Regions from separate parts of the Priestia sp. TGN 0903 genome, predicted to be linked through region 2. Evidence: riboswitches for the same ligand, from Rfam matches in the RefSeq annotation. Region 2 holds a riboswitch; the other holds the start of a gene.
What was found. Region 2 has a riboswitch for ZMP and ZTP ahead of ACRPLY_RS24430 (APC family permease). Riboswitches for the same ligand answer to the same signal wherever they lie in the genome.

Region 1: another riboswitch for ZMP and ZTP. It lies ahead of ACRPLY_RS01605 (phosphoglycerate dehydrogenase); the one in region 2 lies ahead of ACRPLY_RS24430 (APC family permease).

Annotation. Positions count from the first base shown of each region.
Region 1 covers NZ_JBOZGL010000001.1:298,865-303,498, forward strand. The annotation lists gene ACRPLY_RS01595 (DUF6143 family protein) at 1-22, opposite strand, end outside; gene ACRPLY_RS01600 (hypothetical protein) at 292-744, opposite strand; gene ACRPLY_RS01605 (phosphoglycerate dehydrogenase) at 878-2,077, opposite strand; ZMP/ZTP riboswitch at 2,246-2,324, opposite strand; gene htpG (molecular chaperone HtpG) at 2,535-4,412, shown strand; gene ACRPLY_RS01615 (tubby C-terminal domain-like protein) at 4,443-4,634, opposite strand, start outside.
Region 2 covers NZ_JBOZGL010000011.1:59,204-63,837, reverse strand. The annotation lists gene ACRPLY_RS24435 (DUF5105 domain-containing protein) at 1-773, opposite strand, end outside; gene ACRPLY_RS24430 (APC family permease) at 953-2,548, opposite strand; ZMP/ZTP riboswitch at 2,605-2,683, opposite strand; gene ACRPLY_RS24425 (cupin domain-containing protein) at 3,070-3,669, shown strand; gene ACRPLY_RS24420 (DUF3311 domain-containing protein) at 4,025-4,228, shown strand; gene ACRPLY_RS24415 (sodium:solute symporter family protein) at 4,228-4,634, shown strand, end outside.

The DNA.
Region 1 (4,634 bases), on a different contig from region 2:
TGCTCGACTCGTAATTTGACATACAATCGTCTCCTTTCTGGACTATATTTTAGGAGTTTTTTCTGTAAATGCTTGGACACATGCATATATAAATATATTTATATATAAACGCAAAAAGATAGACCCGGTACTGAGCCTATCTTTTTCTATCGTTTTTACAAAAAATTTCCCCTTGGCCCTTTCCTTACTAATGCCCTCGTCGACTGCTGGTGTATAAACGGATTGTTTTTTGACTTTATATTCCGATGCTTTTTTAATCCGTCTACTATCCCTTCTTAAAGTAGTAATCACCTATTCTTTTGTAGTCATAAAATGAAGAATCTTTACCTTTTTTTCACAATACTCAATAATTTCATAACAGGTTGTGAGGATATCATGTCTAGACAGTTCTATTTCATCCAATACAAACTTTGAAAGCTGCTTTTGCAGAACCTCCAGCTTTTTGCTGTCTTCTTCATCGATCCACAGTCCTTCCGTAATACATACATCTGCTAGTTTGTTAATAGATTGAGCCGTCCAGTTTAAGCCGGCTGAAGAAACGGTTATTGTCAGTAAATCATTTTTTATAGCTAAAATAACCTGACACACATGGGTATAGGCATCAACTTTCTTTTGGATAAATGCTTTGCGAAGCTCTTGCTTGTATTGCTCTTTCGACATCGCTATAGCTACGACAGACGTAATGAATGTTCCTGCCAGCGCGATGAGCGACCCTATCAAAATCCCTATCATTTCTTCTGACAAAACGTTCACCTCTTTAAAGGTATTTCTATATGCTATGGGAATGAAGGAAATGATATGAGGATAAGTACCATGTAAAAACAGCCCTAACTTAGAAAAGTTAGGGCTGAAACACTAAAATAGGATGATAACCAAATTAGATAATACGACTTGTAATAATTCCTTCAATTTGACCAATTTTTTCTTCTAGCTCAGGCACAATCTCGTCACTTACTTGATTGTCAATATCGATCATTGTATACGCATATTCACCGCGGCTTCTGTTCACCATATCTGCGATGTTTAAATTGTAGTTTGAGAATACTTGCGTAAGTTGTCCTACCATATTCGGTACGTTGTGATGGAAAGCAGCTACGCGTTTTTTCCCAGTGTAAGGAAGAGATGCATTCGGGAAGTTCACTGAATTTTTAACATTTCCTGTTTCTAAGAAATTTTTCACTTGACGTGCTGCCATTACCGCACAGTTTTCTTCTGATTCTTGAGTTGATGCCCCTAAATGAGGAATTGGCACAACATTTTTCATGTTCAAGACATTTTGATTTGGGAAATCTGTAATATATCGACCAACTTTTCCATTTTCAAGAGCAGCTTTCATATCTTCTTCGTTTACAAGCTCACCGCGTGAGAAGTTCAAAATATGAACATCTGGTTTCATGATGCTAAACGTCTCTTTATTGAAAACACCTTTTGTATCGTCCGTTAATGGAACGTGAACCGTAATATAGTCAGATGCTGCAAATAGTTCTTCTAGAGACATTGCACGCTGTACGTTGCGAGACAAATTCCAAGCTGTATTAACAGAAATGAATGGATCAAAACCAATTACGTCCATATCTAAATCAAGCGCGTCGTTTGCTACAAGAGCACCAATTGCACCTAAACCAATAACGCCTAATGTTTTACCTTTGATTTCTTTTCCAACAAACTGTTTTTTACCTGCTTCAACTAACTTAGGAATTTGGTCACCTTGGCCGTCTAATCCTTTTGTCCATTCAACTCCAGCAAATAAGTTACGAGAAGAAGCCATAATTGTAGTTAAAACCATTTCTTTTACTGCGTTTGCATTAGCTCCTGGCGTATTAAATACAACGATACCTTGCTCCGTGCAAGCTTCCACCGGTATATTGTTAACCCCTGCTCCAGCTCGTGCAATAGCTTTTAAATTTTGGTCAAATGCCATGCTGTGCATGTTAAAGCTACGCACGACAATCGCATCTGGATTTTCGCTGTCGTTGTCAATTTGATAACCTTCTTGATTAAAAACATTTAGACCTTTTTGTGCAATGTTGTTTAATGTTTTGATTGTTTGTACTTTTTCTAATGTTAATGTGCTCATTTTGTACTCTCCTCTGATTATCATCGTAGTTTTACATGTTTTTACCTTTGGATAAAGGAACTTCATTTTTAATTTTTTTAAAAGTCTGGTTTTTTAGCCTACATGTCTGATAACTTCTATATCCTCTCCCCCTAAACAGAAAGAGGTAAGAGATATGTATTAATCCCTTACCTCTGCCCAGGCGAACGGCTACGTCACTATATGCTTCCTCACGGTTATCCGCGTTTCGCCAGTCACATATAGTCTTTGAAATTAAGTATATTCTAGCAAACTCTTTCAGAACGTTCAACCTTTTTTTAAAAGTTTGCTTTTTTCAGTCTAATTTTTAATCTCTTTGGTGAATCTCCTAATATATTGACAAATATCCTAATACATGTTAAATAAAAAGAGTGATTAGCACTCTATCCACTCAAGTGCTAATTATTTTATAAGCCCTATTTGGAAAGGAGAACTTCTTATGTCAAAAAAAGAATTCAAAGCCGAATCAAAGCGATTATTAGAGATGATGATTAATTCCATCTATTCTCAAAAAGAAGTATTTTTGAGAGAACTTCTATCAAATTCAAGCGATGCAATCGATAAAATTTATTACAAAGCCTTAACAGACAACTCCTTGCGTTTTAACAAAGAAAGCTATTACATAAAAGTAACACCAGATAAAACTAACCGTACCTTAACCATTACGGATACTGGGATTGGCATGACGCAAGAAGAGCTTGAAAGTAGCTTGGGCACAATTGCGCGAAGCGGTTCCCTTGCGTTTAAAAATGAAAATGAAACAAAGGACGGACACACGATTATTGGCCAATTCGGCGTTGGGTTTTACGCAGCGTTTATGGTGGCAGATGTCGTAACGGTGATTAGTAAAGCGTTAGGCAGCAATGAAGCCTATAAATGGGAATCTACTGGTGCTGATGGTTATACAATCGAACTTTGCGAAAAAGAAACGGTTGGAACTCAAATCATTTTAAAAATCAAAGAAAATACAGAAGATGAAACATATGATGAGTATCTAGAAGAGTATCGTTTAAAAGAGATCATTAAAAAGTATTCAGACTTTATCCGCTACCCAATTAAAATGGACATAACGGAAAAACGTCCTAAAGAAGGTTCTGATAACGAGCTAGAAGATTATACAGAAGAGCAAGTTATCAACAGTATGGTACCGATCTGGAAGAAAAATAAAAATGAATTGACTTCAGAAGACTATGAGCAATTTTATTCAGAAAAGCGCTACGGGTTTGATAAACCGCTCACTCACCTTCACATTAATGTGGATGGAACGATTCGCTACAATGCTATTTTATTTATTCCAGAAAATAGTCCGTTTGATTACTACTCAAAAGAATTTGAAAAAGGACTTGAACTGTATTCAAACGGCGTATTAATTATGAATAAATGCGCAGATCTTCTTCCAGACTACTTTAGCTTCGTGAAAGGTATGGTAGATTCTGAAGATTTATCTCTTAATATTTCGCGTGAAATCTTACAGCAAGATCGCCAGCTTCAGCTGATTGCCAAAAACATCGGCAAGAAAATCAAAAATGAGTTAAAAAGTTTGCTTAAAAACGAACGTGAAAAGTACGAGAAGTTTTATGAATCATTTGGCCGTCAGCTAAAATACGGCGTTTACAGTGACTTTGGCAGCAACAAAGATGTATTAAAAGACCTGCTTTTATTCTATTCTTCTACAGAGAAAAAGCTCGTAACACTAGACGAGTATGTATCACGCATGCCTGAGGATCAAAAGTATATCTATTATGCATCAGGCGAATCGTACAACCGCATTGAAAAGCTTCCTCAAGCAGAATTGGTTGCAGATAAAGGATACGAAATTCTGTATTTTACAGAAGATATCGATGAATTTGCGATTAAAATGTTAATGACGTACGAAGAAAAAGAATTTAAATCTGTTTCAAGTAGTGACTTAGGGATTGAAGCAGAAGAAGAACAGCTCAATGAGTCTGAGGAAAAAGAAAATAAAGAGCTATTTGACTATATGAAAAAAGCTTTGGCGGGAAAAGTAGGAGATGTGCGCGCGTCTAAACGTTTAAAAACACACCCCGTTTGCTTATCAGCTGATGGTGAAGTAACGATTGAAATGGAGAAAATTTTAAGTGCTATGCCTGACAATCAGCATGTAAAAGCAGAAAAAGTGTTAGAAATTAACGTAAATCATGATGTATTCGCTTCTTTAAAAGATGCATTTGAAAATGACAAAGAGAAACTAGACCTTTATACAAATTTATTATATAACCAAGCTCTTCTAATTGAAGGCTTATCTATTAGTGATCCCGTTGAATTCACAAATGATATTTGTAAAATCATGATATAAAAATCAGGCGCAGAATCATTCTGCGCCTGATTATATGCATGGCATAATAAAAGTAGTTATATAGTAAGAAGCGATAAAAATGGGTACGGGCAGTTCTTCTGTTACTCTTATTGAGTGTTTTCCTTGTTTAAAATGAAAAAGGTCTGATTTAAACTCCGCGACTTTTTCTCTTTTTTGATTAAAAATACATGCTTCCTCTACAGCTTCATGACTACTTAACAT
Region 2 (4,634 bases):
ACTTCTACTACAGCTTTATTATTTGCATTGGCAATCACATTTGTCTTTACGCTTGCTTTTTCTTTCAAAACATCTTTATACATGTTAAAAAAATCTTTTTTTGCTTTATCGGTTAAACTATTAGAAAACGCACCTTTTAATTCCTCATTAAACGCTTTTTTCTGTTCTTCTATGACAGCTGTTTTGTCCGCTGTTACATATTTATCATAATCTACATTTTCTTTGTTTAAGTAAAGAACTTCCGTGTAAGCTTGCAGAGCTTTTTCTGGGTCTTGCAGCTTATTATAGCTTTTCGCGTATTTCTTCGTATCCAGTGTTAATGTTACTTCGTCAATTTCTTCATCATAATCAGATGATTTTGGCTGAAGCCCAATTTTGTACTTTTTATCTTTTTTGACTTCAAAGACGAACATTAATTTTTTTTGCTTCCCAGCGCCAATCTTGTCAGATGAACTGCTTTCTAGTCCAAGTTCCCTACTGTTCACTCCCGTTTTTGGAGATAATTGTTCATCTCCTTCATATAAATACACACCGTCGTAATCCGATAAAGATATACTGTTTTTGGATACATTTTTCACTTTTAAATCAACTTTCAACAGCCCCTTTTCTTCACTTGTAGCTCCTTCATCACTATCTACTAAAATATAAGAAGCGCTGTCAATAGATGCTTCAATCGCCTTATTTTTAGCCGAAGTGGATCCTCCCGTTTCCTTAGAACTGTTACAAGCCGCTAATACTAGCATAAGTACAAAAACCAAAGCCAAAACATTCATTTTTTTCACAGCTGCCCAATCCCCTTTATTTTGTTTTTTTAGAACTTTATCCCAAATAAAGGTTCCCTCTGTGTAAATCCTTAAACCTTAAAATCTATTTTTTTTACAATATTTTGATAAAAACTGAGTCTAAATTCTCCATTCATCTAAATAAAAACACGAGCACCGGCTCGTGTTTTTTATTTAGATTTAAAATTTTCTTGATTGATTTGTTCAGCTTCTTTCATATATCGGTTAGATTTGCCACTTTTAATTCCCCAGTAATAAAAGGCTAATGATACGCAAGCAATCACTAGCATATCCCATCCGAAAGGTAAAATATTTTTGCCTCCGAATTTTTCGCTTCCTATGTAGGAAATAAAAATCATGCACGCTAAATAGATAAGCATCCAAGCCCCGGTTAAAAATTCTTTTTTAAAGCCCACCCATTTATTTTTCGCTTGGTAATAAAAATAAACTGGCAGGCCAATTGCCATAATAAAAATCACTTCACCTGTAAGTGGCCACCTTGCCCAGTAAAGCGTCAAAGAAGCAAAAACGAAGCTGCATGGCGCAATAACTGATGCCCCTTTTAAATAAAATGGACGGTAAAAGTGTGAAGCCGTTTTTCTTAATGTTATAAGCGCTACAGGGCCCATAATATAGGAGATAAGCGTCGCTACTGAGATCACTTCTGCTAAGACACCCCATCCTCTAAATAAAAAGAGAAACAAAAAGCAGGCTGCTAAATTTAGCCACATAGCTGGGCGCGGGACATTGTAAAGTGGATGAAGAGTACCAAATATCTTTGGCAAATATCCATTTTGCTGCATCCCGTATAACATTCTAGAAGTCGTTGCCGTATATGTAGCACCTGTGCCGGAAGGAGAAACAAATGCATCTGCGTATAACACAATTGTTAGCCAGTTAATTCCAAGCGCAATCGCTAAATCAGCAAAAGGAGAATTAAAATTCAAATGATTCCATCCATCCGCAATTGATGACGGACTTACTGCTCCGATAAAAACAATTTGTAATATAATGTATACAATTCCAGCAATAAAAATTGAACCAATTACAGCTACCGGAATCGATTTATTAGGTGACTTTGCTTCTCCTGCCATATTTACAGGACTTTGAAACCCATTAAATGCAAACACGATACCTGATGTTGCCACTGCCGTTAAAACACTCGCCCATCCGTAAGGTGCTACCCCATGCTCACTTGAAAAGTTCCCGCTATGAAAACCAGCAAAAAATAAAGCCCCTGCCGTTAAACCAGGAATAATTAATTTAACAATCGTAATAAATGAGTTTGCTTTAGCAAAGAGATTTACCGTCCAATAGTTCACAAAAAAGTAAATGAATAATAACAGAGACGCAACTGCCAACCCCTTGGACGTTAAAATGCCATTGTCTACTAATTCATGAGTCCAGCGAGCCCATTTCCACGGCCAAGTACTCATATATTGCACAGATGCAATAGCCTCCACTGTTATCGTTGAAGCGATTGAAATCCAGTTAGCCCAAGCAGCCAAAAATCCAATAAATGATCCGTGTGAATACTGAGGATATTTAACCATCCCCCCTGCTTGCGGAAACATCGCGCCCAGTTCAGCGTACGATAGGGCAATGGTCAAAATAACTACCATTCCAATAACCCATGAAAAAATAGCCGCGGGTCCTGCAATTTGAGCTGCTTTCCATGCTCCAAACAGCCATCCTGAACCGATAATCGAACCTATGCCTGTCATGGTTAAAGCAAATGTTCCCATCTTCCTTTGCATATTGCTCATCCAAATCTACTCCTCTTCCCTAGGAAAATAAAAAAAACACTTGCGAAATTTTCTCAAGTGTTTGCCCAGGCGCGCGGCTTATACGCTATATGCTCCCCCATGGTCATCCATGTTGCGCCAGTCACATATAGGAATATATTTTTTATCAGTATATAACATTCATTACTATTACTCAATACACAAAAATGTTTACATTACTTTTACAAAAGTAATGAATTATTCGTAAAATTCCGAATAAATCTTCTTAAAATCTCTTCCTAATTACAAAAAACAACTAAAACTCTAACCTTGCTTATTATTTGTTTCTTTTACTTCACGAGCATATCATCTTCTAAAAATTATATTAATATATATTATTCATTTACAAAATACGAATTAACATCTATATATCCATAGAATTCTTGCACTAGCCCCTTTACTTATATACAATATGAAGAAAAGATACTAAAGTAAACTGCCCACCACTTAGCTACGCTTGAAGTGGGAGACTTCTTTTGGGAAAACGTTAACACCTACATATCATGCACTTCGCAACGAATGAAGTACTTCGAGCAAACTTCTCTGTTTACGCAAGCAAAAAACAGGGAAAATTACGAAAAAAGATTGTTAGAGGGATGCTTATGAATTATGCAAATGTAAAAGTTCTTTATTTTGATGACGACGGAACCATTCCAAATCACCCTCGTCTTCCAGTTTTGTTGTATGAACACGTATTTATTAGTAAGAAAGAGAAAGTAGAGAGCATTTTTAATTCTCACAACTGGAAAAACAGCTGGGTAGGCGGCATATATGATTTTCACCATTACCACAGCAATTCTCATGAAGCACTAGGTGTAATTAGCGGATCTGCACGCTTAAAACTAGGTGGACATATGGGAGAAAATATCGTGGTGCATGCTGGGGATGTACTCGTACTCCCTGCAGGTACAGGACATATGCGTCTGCAGTCAACTGCTGATTTTAAAGTGGTTGGAGCTTATCCAGAGGGCATGGATTACAACTTACGAACAGGAAAACAAACGGATCGCCCTCACGTATTTGATGAAATTGCACAAGTACCTATTCCTACAACAGATCCTGTTTATGGCGACAAAGGACCATTGACAGAGTGGTGGAACTAGACAAGCACTTATTGTCTAGTTTTTTTATTTGCTCGTTTTTATAGCTTCCATAAATCTATATTTGAACATACAAATTCTTTTTCTTTAATGCAATAGCAATATACTTTATCTCATCGAGAAAACTACCTTTCTTCTTTTCCGTTCTTTTTTTGTTTCAAAGGCAACTGCGCTTAGGTTCTCCCCTGCTTTTTCTTCCCTAATCATTTCAAATATCTTCTTCTCATACCCTTTTTTTGTTTTTCTAAAAAAATTTTCGTAGTTTATAACGAAATTTTCAAAAAACTTATTGCTTTACTATGTCAGACTTGCTATCATAGTGAACATTGTTAGATAAATTTTAGAGGAGGAGTAAAAATTGAACAGAAAATTCATAATATTTATTTTATTCATCATTCCGTTTATTGCTCAATTCGCTTTTTTACCTTTTGTAAATAACATTCATCCAATTATTTTTGGATTACCTATTTTGCATTTATGGTTATTTTTATGGGTCTTCTTAACGCCTGTGTGTACATTTATCATTTATCGTTTACAAAAATCTTGGGGGGACATTGAATAATGCAAGGAAATTTAACCGCACTTTTAATCACATCAGCAATTGTTCTTGTCGTTATCGCCATTGGCTTTATAGCAGGACGTGACAAATCATCTAGAAGCTCCGTTGAAGAGTGGGCTGTAGGGGGAAGACGTTTTGGAAGCCTGCTCGTCTGGCTTTTAGTAGGAGCAGATTTATATACTGCTTATACATTCCTAGGTCTTACAAGTACAGCTTATCAAGGAGGAAGCATCGCATTTTTTGCCATTCCTTACTCTGTTTTAGCCTTTTTAATTTCATACTTTTTTCTTCCAAAACTTTGGACTGTTGCTAAAAAGCACAAACTTACGACACTTGCTGATTATGCTAGAGAACGTTTTAGCAGTAAATTTCTCTCCTCTTTAATTGCCATAGTAGGTGTATTGATGCT